Regions from separate parts of the Peribacillus sp. NPDC076916 genome, predicted to be linked through region 1. Evidence: riboswitches for the same ligand, from Rfam matches in the RefSeq annotation. Region 1 holds a riboswitch; each other region holds the start of a gene.
What was found. Region 1 has a riboswitch for preQ1 ahead of ACQKFG_RS11780 (VUT family protein). Riboswitches for the same ligand answer to the same signal wherever they lie in the genome.
Positions count from the first base shown of each region.

Region 1 (3,278 bases):
AATCTGATCAGCCTAGATGACTTACTCGGTACAGATGAAGAAGTTATGTCCTTGTTAAGCTCCACTGAAGACCATGAGGTGAAAAATCTGTTAAAACGGATCCATGGTAACGTAAAGGTGATAGAAAATCAATTGGAATACGATTTACATCGGAAAAATAAAGTGCGCCTTATTGATCCTTCCGTTATTGAAGGAACCCAATTATTAAGAGCATCGAGTTTATCAGAGAGAGTCAAGAAAATGGGAATTGAAGCCTATAAAAAAGCTTCGAAGGGCATATATCTAAAAGTGATTTCCGATTGAATGTTATGTTAAACCATATGGAAAATATAAAACTCAAGGATATTCATCCTTGAGTTTTTTCTCGGAAGCATTTAAAGTCTCCTCTCGTATGCTTTCTTTGACCTTGATTAAGGAAAGAAGGTAAGACTTATCAAAAGGAACAACATGCTTAAAAATCTTAAGTACCATTGTGCCTGATCTATCTAATCTGAACCAGCACCCTTTAAAAATTAAAAAATTATGGATGCTCTCAAAGTATTAACACCATTTTCTAAGTAACCCTTTAAACACGTTAATGTATAAACCCAACCTTCCTTTTGTCCTATCATTTTATTTATCAATTCGGGGTCGTCCTCTTTCAAACCTGATTCGTTCACTTCAATAATTGTACTCATTTTATCCGACTCTTTTAGGGTAATTGTAACTATCGTTTCTTGATCATTTCCTCCCCATGCGAACACGATTTTCCTATTTTCCTCTACTTCCAATACATGAATAACCACTTCAGCATCGTATTCGTTATATCTCAATGTAAGCGTCCTGCCTTGTTCCCATCTTTCAGAACTCGATGAGAACCAGAAATTCCCGATTCTTTCTGGGTCCACTATAGCTTCAAACACTTCATTGGTTGGTTTGACTATTGTGAATTTCGTGATTATTTGCGTATCCATCACTATCAACTCTCTTTCTTTGTGTCTTTATAGTTTTCCACTACCACTTAATTATCCCGTTCTACTGTTATCGGCGGCAGGGTCCGTCCCGTTTCAAGCAAGCTCTTCAGGTTACTTAGAATCGCTGGCCATCCATTATTCAAGCCTTCAAAGGTATGATCATCATATACGAAATCCGTCTCCAAAAGCTCTTCATGCCTAAGCGTTAATTTCAAAGTCGAATCATCCATGGGCTGCAGTATAAAAGTGACCCGAGTAGGCTGCTCGCGAGGTGTTTCGTCTCCTGTCATGTTCCAAGTGAACGAGAGCAGGTGCAGCGGCTCAAACTTGAGTACTTTACCATGATCAGTAATACGCCCATCTTCCAGCATATATTTAACGCTTGAGCCTTCTTGCCAGTCAGACTGGACTTGGCATCCAAAATGGTACTTCTTCGTGACTTCACCGCTCGTCAGGGCTTCCCAAAGCTTCTCTGGTGTGGTCGCGATATAAATAGCATGAACAAACGATGGTTTTTTCATCATCTTTTTCCTCCTCGCGTTTATACTTCATATCAAGATCGTAACATTATTCTACCAATCATTTTCGGCTTTTCATATACAGCCGGTCAAGCAGTTTTCTGCGACAAAAGTCGGCAGAGTCATTGCATTGACCATTGTCCGATACAAGCGATATGGAAACTTCTTGATTTCCAATCGCTTTCAAGCTACGATAAATAAGGAAAATGATAATCCGCTCGGGCGGAAGAGGTTCTAGCTACCCTCTCAAAAAAACTAAGGGGAACAGTGCTCTTTCTTAGGGTGCTGTTTTTTCTGTATAAGGAGAATTAAGAAATGTTAAGAATTTTATTGTATTTAGTATCCATCATCACGGCGAATGTGGTTACAGCAGCTTTTGCGCCCTTACAATTTGGCATGTTCATCATTCCAATGGGTACATTGCTCATCGGGGGAACCTTCATCTTTCGAGATCTCGTCCAGAATAAGTTCGGCCGCGCAAAGACCTATATATGTATCGTCATTGCACTTATTTTATCTGCGTGTGTATCATTTTTATTAGGAGATACGTTATTGATTGTATTTGCTTCCGCATTATCGTTCGTGGTCGCAGAAACAGCGGATACGGAAATATATACCCGTTTAAAACTCCCTATGAGTTGGAGAGTGTTTTACAGCGGAATCGTTGGAGGGTTTTTCGATTCGGTGATATTTGTCGTGATTGGCCTAAGTCCATTGGGTGCCAATATATTGCCATGGGAAGCAGTACCCGCTGCGGTCATCGGCCAAATCATCGTTAAAACGATCATTCAGTCAATTGGTGCCGTACTGTTGGGACGAATCAACGTAGAGCTGGAGAAACGTGTAGTCTCCAGTTAAAGCTAGGAGGGATGCACTCGATGGATGGAACCAAAAAAGAAGAAGATAAATGCTATTGCCTCGAGGCCTTTCGTGAAAAATATGGCCCGCATGTTCAAGGGGATTGTATGAAGCTCTCTTGCGCCAATTATCGCAAGCATAAAGGAATAGACAAAAAAAGACCTAATTAGGTCTTTTTTTGTTGCGTGAACGGAGTAACTCACGAGTAAAAGGTGCGAAATCATGAGTGTAGTATGAATTCACGAGTAAAAGTGTGAAACTCACGAGTAAAACAGCAAAATTCACGAGTAAAAGTGCGAAACTCACGAGTAATAGTGCCAAACTCACGAGTAAAAGTGCGAAACTCATGAGAAAAAGTGCGAAACTCACAAGTAAAAGTGCGAAACTCACGAGTAAAAGTGCGAAACTCATGAGTAATAGTGCCAAACTCATGAGAAAAAGTGCGAAACTCATGAGTAAAGGGGGCGAAATCATGAGTGCAGTATGAATTCACGAGTAAAAGGTGCGAAATCATGAGTGCAGTATGAATTCACGAGTAAAAGTGCAAAACTCACGAGTAAAAGTGCCAAACTCACGAGTAAAACAGTAAAATTCACGAGTAAAAGTGCCAAATTCACGAGTAAAAGTGCCAAATTCACGAGTAAAAGTGCCAAATTCACGAGTGAAAGTGCGAAACTCACGAGTAAACGGTGCGAAATCATGAGTGCAGTATGAATTCACGAGTAAAAGTGCGAAATTCACGAGTAAACGGTACGAAAATCATGAATGCGGTATGAATTCACGAGTAAACAGCCCAAATTCGGCAAAAAAAAGCTTCCTGCGCCTCCAAGTAATGGGTGCAGGGAGCTTTTTATTTTGTTTAGAATTGCTCTGCGCTTTTCCGGACTAAATTTTCCAGGAAGTAAAAGCATTCTCGTTTCCGTTCAAGTTCGGTTTGTCCATTTTCGGT
Region 1 covers NZ_JBNNIU010000003.1:457,509-460,786, forward strand. The annotation lists gene ACQKFG_RS11765 (HD domain-containing protein) at 1-303, shown strand, start outside; gene ACQKFG_RS11770 (SRPBCC family protein) at 513-953, opposite strand; gene ACQKFG_RS11775 (SRPBCC family protein) at 1,001-1,474, opposite strand; PreQ1 riboswitch class I at 1,694-1,736, shown strand; gene ACQKFG_RS11780 (VUT family protein) at 1,787-2,329, shown strand; gene ACQKFG_RS11785 (hypothetical protein) at 2,350-2,499, shown strand; gene ACQKFG_RS11790 (hypothetical protein) at 2,583-2,816, shown strand; gene ACQKFG_RS11795 (hypothetical protein) at 2,846-3,043, shown strand; gene ACQKFG_RS11800 (PadR family transcriptional regulator) at 3,189-3,278, opposite strand, start outside.

Region 2 (3,278 bases), on a different contig from region 1:
TGATCGTATCAAAGGTCTTGTGATTGCCATCGGGAAGAGGGACGATTTCCTCACACCTTGTGATTTCCCCTTTTACCCAAGTTTCTTCATCGGATACTTCACAGTAGATCAACGACTCTTTATAAAATTCTGAGTATTCCGCGAGCTCACTGTCTCTTTTTCCCTTATAGTCTACATGCTCCAATTGAAATAATTGCAGGCCGAAGGTATTGGATTCAAGCCAACGGCCATCACCATCCTTGAAATTAACGAAATCCACCATTGAATTGATGAGTGTACGCCGACGTTGCTCCGCTTCTTTTAATTGCTTGAATTCTTCCCTTTTAGCTAAATAAAGATATAAAACCAAGCCTATTGATAAAAGGAAAACAAATCCTTCCGCTCTTTGAAGTTGAATGAAGACCTCTTTGTTTTGGATATTTGTAGTTAAAAAATAGTCGAACACGACTAGTGTAAGAATCCCGGATAGGATATATATTGCTAAGATGGAGCGTTTGGACATGGAGATTCTCCCTGATTTTAAGACATTTCTAAGGTAAAATTACATACACATTTTAACAAACTATCGGAAAAAAATATATGCAGAATCCTAAATAAAAAAACAGGGGCCAAAGTGGTCACCTGTTTTTTCTGAAAAAGGTTTGTTTCTTTTTCTTTTTTGCACGCTTATAGATAATGAAAAATAGTAAGAGGACGAGTGCAAGTGCTGCTAGTGTATATTGGTTCATTTCAACAGATAACAGTCCATATGGAATGAGTGAAAGGAAGAAAAAGTAAATAAGGTTACCAAGTGCCGTCGCTAATAAAAAATCCTTGAAAGTGACGGTGCTGACACCAGCTACCAAGTTAATTAAGCTTGTTGGGATCAAAGGGAAAATCCTGCCTGTAAAAACGTACATGAAGCCATGCTCGACAACAGTTTCTTGCCATTTTTCGCTAATTTTCTGTATGAGAAGCTCCTGAAACCAGTTTCTTGCTGCATAAAAAATGAAACCTGAGGCAACAACGCTTGTAAACCAACTCCATAGATATCCATATATGAATCCGAATATCGTGACATTGATGGTCAGGAGCAAAATTAAGGGGATGATTGTAAAAGAATTTTGTACAAACATCAATACGAATGTCACAATAAATGTAAGCAAAAGGTTTTCCTTCAAAATGCCAATAACAGAATCCAGATCACTTTTCCAAACCAAAGTGAATAACTCTGCATTATAGAAAATAAATATTGCGATTACCAATAGACCGATCATGGTCAGGATTTTTTTCAAAGGGCCACCACCATTCTTACTAGTAGTTTATCATTTTCGAGTTCATTGGTGAAAAAAAGAGCTGCCGCATCATTGCAGACAGCTCTTTCCATTATAGTGGGTTCACGACACGAAGATTCCATTAAAGCCACTTTTCAAACTGAATTCTTTTGTTCATTCCATAAATGATTGGCGCTCCAATCAAGAGGACAACGAATTCACCGACAGCCGTGGTCATCCAGCTTAACCAGAATGGGAAGCCCAGGGCAAGATTCAGCTCAATTGCAATTAAAAACATTGTGAACGTGAAAAAGATAATCGTGGCGATCATCCGTCCTTTAATGCCTTTTATGAACCGAGAAACAAAAATGACAAGCAATAAGGCGAGCAGAGATTGCCCCACCCCGAAAATCAAGTCATATGGCACCATCGGCGAAAAGAGCAGATTCGATATGAAGACTCCGCCGACGATACCGTAGATATACTTTTTATTGAATACAATCAGATGATTCAATATTTCCGGTACACGAAATTGGAACATCTGAAATGATATTGGTTGGAACACCAATGAGACCGCCACATACAAGGCAGCCAATAACCCGCTTATTACGAGTGTACGAACATTCATTTTACTCTCTCCCTAGTTTTTTATCGTGGGATGGTTACGAACCACGTTTAGGCGTTTGCCCGATGTTTAATAGTATCCCATGTAAGCTTGTTTCGTCAATTTGTAAAGAATGGTTTTAATTTATAAGTTTCCAAGCAGGGGAAGTAGCTCAATTGGATTTTGATTTATTGCAATGATGGATGATATTATTTCAATATGTACTTCAAAGGAGTGAATATAGGATGTCGATCGAGAGTGTCAAAAGCCATTTTAAACAATGGGATCGGGAAGGCGATGTAATGGAGTTCGAAACATCGAGTGCTACGGTGATTGAAGCAGCGGAAACCATCGGTGTTATCCCAGCGCGGATTGCTAAGACTCTTTCCTTTAAGGGAGAAGGTGAAAATGCCATTTTGGTTGTTGCCGCAGGGGACGCGAAAGTGGATAATAAGAAATTTCGTCAGACGTTCGGTTTCAAGGCACGTATGCTTTCACCTGAAGAAGTGCTTGCACAGACCGGCCATGCCATCGGAGGAGTTTGCCCGTTTGGTCTGGCAAATGATCTAGCTGTTTTTCTTGATGTATCGATGAAACGCTTTGATACATTGTTCCCGGCTTGCGGCAGTGCGAACTCTGCAATAGAACTTAAACCCGCTGAATTATTTGAATATTCAGGTGCGGAGGATTGGGTGGATGTATGCAAAGGTTGGGAAGAGAAGGGGAATGAGGAAACGGCAGTAGGCAATGCAGTTGATGGCCATTGATGGTTTCAAAAAATCCACATGAATGGTATTGAGTCCACTACGGTGGACTTTATTTTAGTGGCGGCTGCATACATTTTCTATGATTAAAGCGGAAAACGGGCAGAAAGTGTTCCTAAGCGGAGGTTGAAAGATGTTAAATGGAAGCGAAAGAAAAAGCAATAGTAGCTATCTTAGTCTTAAAACTCTTTATGAAGAAAATATAACGGTTAAGAGCATTGCCCAGGAGCTTGAGTTTTGCCATAAAAATGATCTGGCACTGGATATTCAGAAAGCATTGGAAAAAAAGAATTTTGATATATTGGCAGTCCAAGATCAAGGGGAAATCATCGGTTATATCGAAAGGCAAGAACTAGGTGAAGGAACTATTTCCGAATATTTGAGAAACTTTTCGCCAAGGGAAATGGTTTCGGATTCAACCCCTTTGATCCAGCTTCTCCAGATTTTTAAGAATAAAACAAGGGTGTTCGTATTAGAGAATAATTCGATTAAAAAGTTGATTACCCATGCCGACCTTCAAAAGCCTCCGATCAGGATGCTGATATTCGGATACATTACCTTATTGGAAATGAGGATGAGCGATATCATCCAGGATAGATTCGGCGATGGCAGCTGGTATCCAATGATCAGCGAAGACCGTTTAGAAAAGGCAACCGA
Region 2 covers NZ_JBNNIU010000014.1:53,090-56,367, reverse strand. The annotation lists gene ACQKFG_RS24360 (PAS domain S-box protein) at 1-502, opposite strand, end outside; gene ACQKFG_RS24355 (TVP38/TMEM64 family protein) at 618-1,274, opposite strand; gene ACQKFG_RS24350 (QueT transporter family protein) at 1,396-1,881, opposite strand; PreQ1 riboswitch class I at 1,888-1,932, opposite strand; gene ACQKFG_RS24345 (YbaK/EbsC family protein) at 2,103-2,624, shown strand; gene ACQKFG_RS24340 (hypothetical protein) at 2,755-3,278, shown strand, end outside.
Region 2: it holds a riboswitch for preQ1, as region 1 does, so the genes downstream of both, ACQKFG_RS24350 (QueT transporter family protein) here and ACQKFG_RS11780 (VUT family protein) in region 1, are expected to answer to the same signal.

Region 3 (3,278 bases), on a different contig from region 1:
TTTCGAGGGTGTGTCAACACTTTTTTTTGACCACCCTATTTCCCGGCATAATAAAAAAAACGGCCTGGCTTGTACTCATGGCTGCCAGGTCGTTTTTGTAAATGAACTATATTCATATTTTAGTCAAGATAATGCCGATTAATGCTGCAAGTACGCCGGCAACTTGATAGTTTTTTAGTTTTTCCTTGAATAAATAACATCCTGCGAAAACGACAACTAAACAGTTCAGGCTGACGACAGGGAAGATGATGCTTGCGATGCCAGTGTTCAACGCAAAGAAATAACATCCATAGCCTATAGTGCTTAAAAGGCCTACCAAGGAACCGATTTTGACTTCCTTTAGCTTGATTTTTTCCTTTTTAAAGGCCAGAGCCGAAAGAAGATAAAGAGTTCCCCCTCCATACATTGATACCAGGATATCAAGGGAATTTAAATGAAGACGTGTTGATGTCGTCATAAGAATGCCTAGCACACCAAAAGATAAAATGGATAATAATGTGTGCATCATCCAAGGGACATATTGATGGTTGCCTTTAGCATTAGGTGTATACTGAATGACTAATGTAGCGAGAAACATGCAGACGATTCCAGTCCACTGCAAAGTAGAAATATGTTCGTGAAAAATTAAAGCTGCACAGAGAATGGGGAATATTGCATTCGCTGCGATTAAAGGAGATGTCAAGCTTGCCGGTCCTTTTTCAAAGGCGCTTGCCATCTGGATATTACCATTAGCGTTCAGTACCCCAATGGCTCCACCAAGCATGATGGACAGCCAGTTAAACTGTAAACCATCCACAGATACTCCATAAGATATGGCCAAAATAAAAGCTGAAAAATAAAAGAAAAATTGGATATGTACTTTTGAGTAACCCTTTCCGCTACTCCATTTAAAAATGCTGTTATTGATTCCAAAACATAAACTCGTGATGAGGGCTGCAAAAATCCACATTGACGTAATCTCTTCCTTCATGTAGGATAAACTTCTTCTACATTTTAAGCTGAATACATGCAGGAATCAAACCAAATTTTAGAAGTATGATTGACAGATTAGATATTTTTTTCTATATTTACTAAGACAATTTTAAAATATTTCCCGATAAACGGGAGAGGTTCATAGCATCACCCTCTTAAAAAAACTATGGCTTTGATATTTTTCGCGAATCAACCATATCTTTGAGGAGATATGGTTTTTGTTATATAGAGGCCTATTTTATGAATCTCCCTGAAACGTGGGATTAGGAGGACTTTCAATGTCTGGAAGAAAAGAAGAAGAGTTAAAAAAAGATATCACACTGCTTGGGAATCAAGGAACAAAATATACATTCGACTATGCGCCTGAAATCCTTGAGTCATTCGATAACAAACATCCGAACCGGGATTATTTCGTCAAATTCAATTGCCCGGAATTCACTAGCTTATGTCCGATAACGGGCCAGCCGGACTTTGCGACCATTTACATCAGCTATATTCCAAGTGTGAAAATGGTGGAAAGCAAATCATTGAAACTTTATTTATTCAGCTTCCGCAATCACGGTGATTTCCATGAAGACTGCATGAACATCATCATGAATGATTTAATCGAATTGATGGATCCTAAATATATTGAAGTCTGGGGCAAGTTTACACCTAGGGGCGGAATTTCCATCGACCCTTACACGAATTATGGGAAACCAGGTACGAAGTATGAGGAAATGGCGGATTACCGCTTGATGAACCATGACTTATATCCTGAAACCGTGGATAATCGCTAAAGAATAGGAGAGACAATGGGCAAATGCCCGTTGTCTTTTTTAGTTTTTTAGCTATTATCGATTAGTGGTCTTGTCGTTTTGTCCTTTTTAAAAATACAATTGTCCTTCAGTAACGGAATTTCCACTTGATTGTTTCGAGAAAAAGCGTAATAATAGGGAGAGTTAATTTTGACAGAATATTTACGAAAATAGGGGTTGTCGAGATGAAAGTTGCAAAGTTTGGTGGAAGTTCACTTGCGTCAGGTGAACAGTTGAGAAAGGTATTCGAAATTGTTGTTTCTGATCCAGAGAGGAAGATTGTAGTCGTTTCGGCTCCAGGGAAACGCAATTCCGATGATATAAAGGTGACGGATTTATTGATTGAAGCTGCGGAACAGCAGCTGCGCGGGGATAACGGAGAGCATTTGATAGAAGATGTCGTATCCCGCTATGCGAGCATTGCTGAAGAACTGGATATATCCGAGAGTGTCGTCACTGGGATCCGCGAAAATTTAATGGCGCTGTTGCATGCAGACCAAACTAACCCGAAGCGCTATTTGGATACTTTGAAGGCCAGTGGCGAGGATAATAATGCAAAGCTGGTCGCAGGTTATTTCCAAAGCCTTGGAGTAGAGGCGCAGTATATAAATCCGAAGAAGGCTGGCTTGATCGTATCGGATGAAGGTGGTTTTACCAAGGTGCTGCCAGAATCTTATGATCGGTTATATGCTCTGCGTGATGAGCCTGGAATCGTAGTATTCCCAGGGTTCTTCGGTTATACGTTAGATGGTGATGTTTTAACCTTCTCAAGAAGCGGTTCCGATATTACGGGTTCGATTCTTGCGAATGGGGTCAAAGCTGATCTGTATGAGAACTTTACGGACGTGGATGCCGTTTATGCGGTGAATCCAAATGTGGTTTCCAACCCAAAGGGAATCCGGGAATTAACTTATCGTGAAATGCGTGAACTTTCTTATGCAGGTTTCTCGGTATTTCATGATGAGGCGCTGATTCCAGCATTCCGAGCGGGAATACCTGTCCATATCCAGAATACGAACAATCCGGCGGCACAAGGTACCCGCATTGTAAGTACACGGGATAATACGAACGGACCGGTTATTGGCATTGCAAGTGATAAAGGATTTTGCAGCATTTACATTAGCAAATATTTGATGAACAGGGAAGTTGGTTTTGGCCGGAAACTGCTGCACATCCTCGAAGATTATGGAGTTTCATATGAACATATTCCATCAGGCATCGATGATGTGACGCTTATTCTAAGACAGGACCAGATGAAGGGTGAAGCCGAGAAGAAAATCATTTCACGAATCAAGAAAGAGCTTCATGCTGATGAAGTGAATGTGGAGCATGATCTTGCCTTGATCATGGTTGTAGGGGAAGGAATGCGCCATAATGTCGGTACAACGGCAAGAGCGTCAAAAGCCTTGGCCGAAGCGAAGGTGAATATTGAGATGATCAATCAAGGCTCTTCGGAGGTAAGCATGATGTTCGGTGTGAAAGGGCATAACGAAGAGACGGCAATTCAGG
Region 3 covers NZ_JBNNIU010000005.1:251,432-254,709, reverse strand. The annotation lists gene ACQKFG_RS17930 (BA3454 family stress response protein) at 1-20, opposite strand, end outside; gene ACQKFG_RS17925 (EamA family transporter) at 113-970, opposite strand; PreQ1 riboswitch class I at 1,101-1,146, shown strand; gene queF (preQ(1) synthase) at 1,251-1,751, shown strand; gene ACQKFG_RS17915 (aspartate kinase) at 1,955-3,278, shown strand, end outside.
Region 3: it holds a riboswitch for preQ1, as region 1 does, so the genes downstream of both, queF (preQ(1) synthase) here and ACQKFG_RS11780 (VUT family protein) in region 1, are expected to answer to the same signal.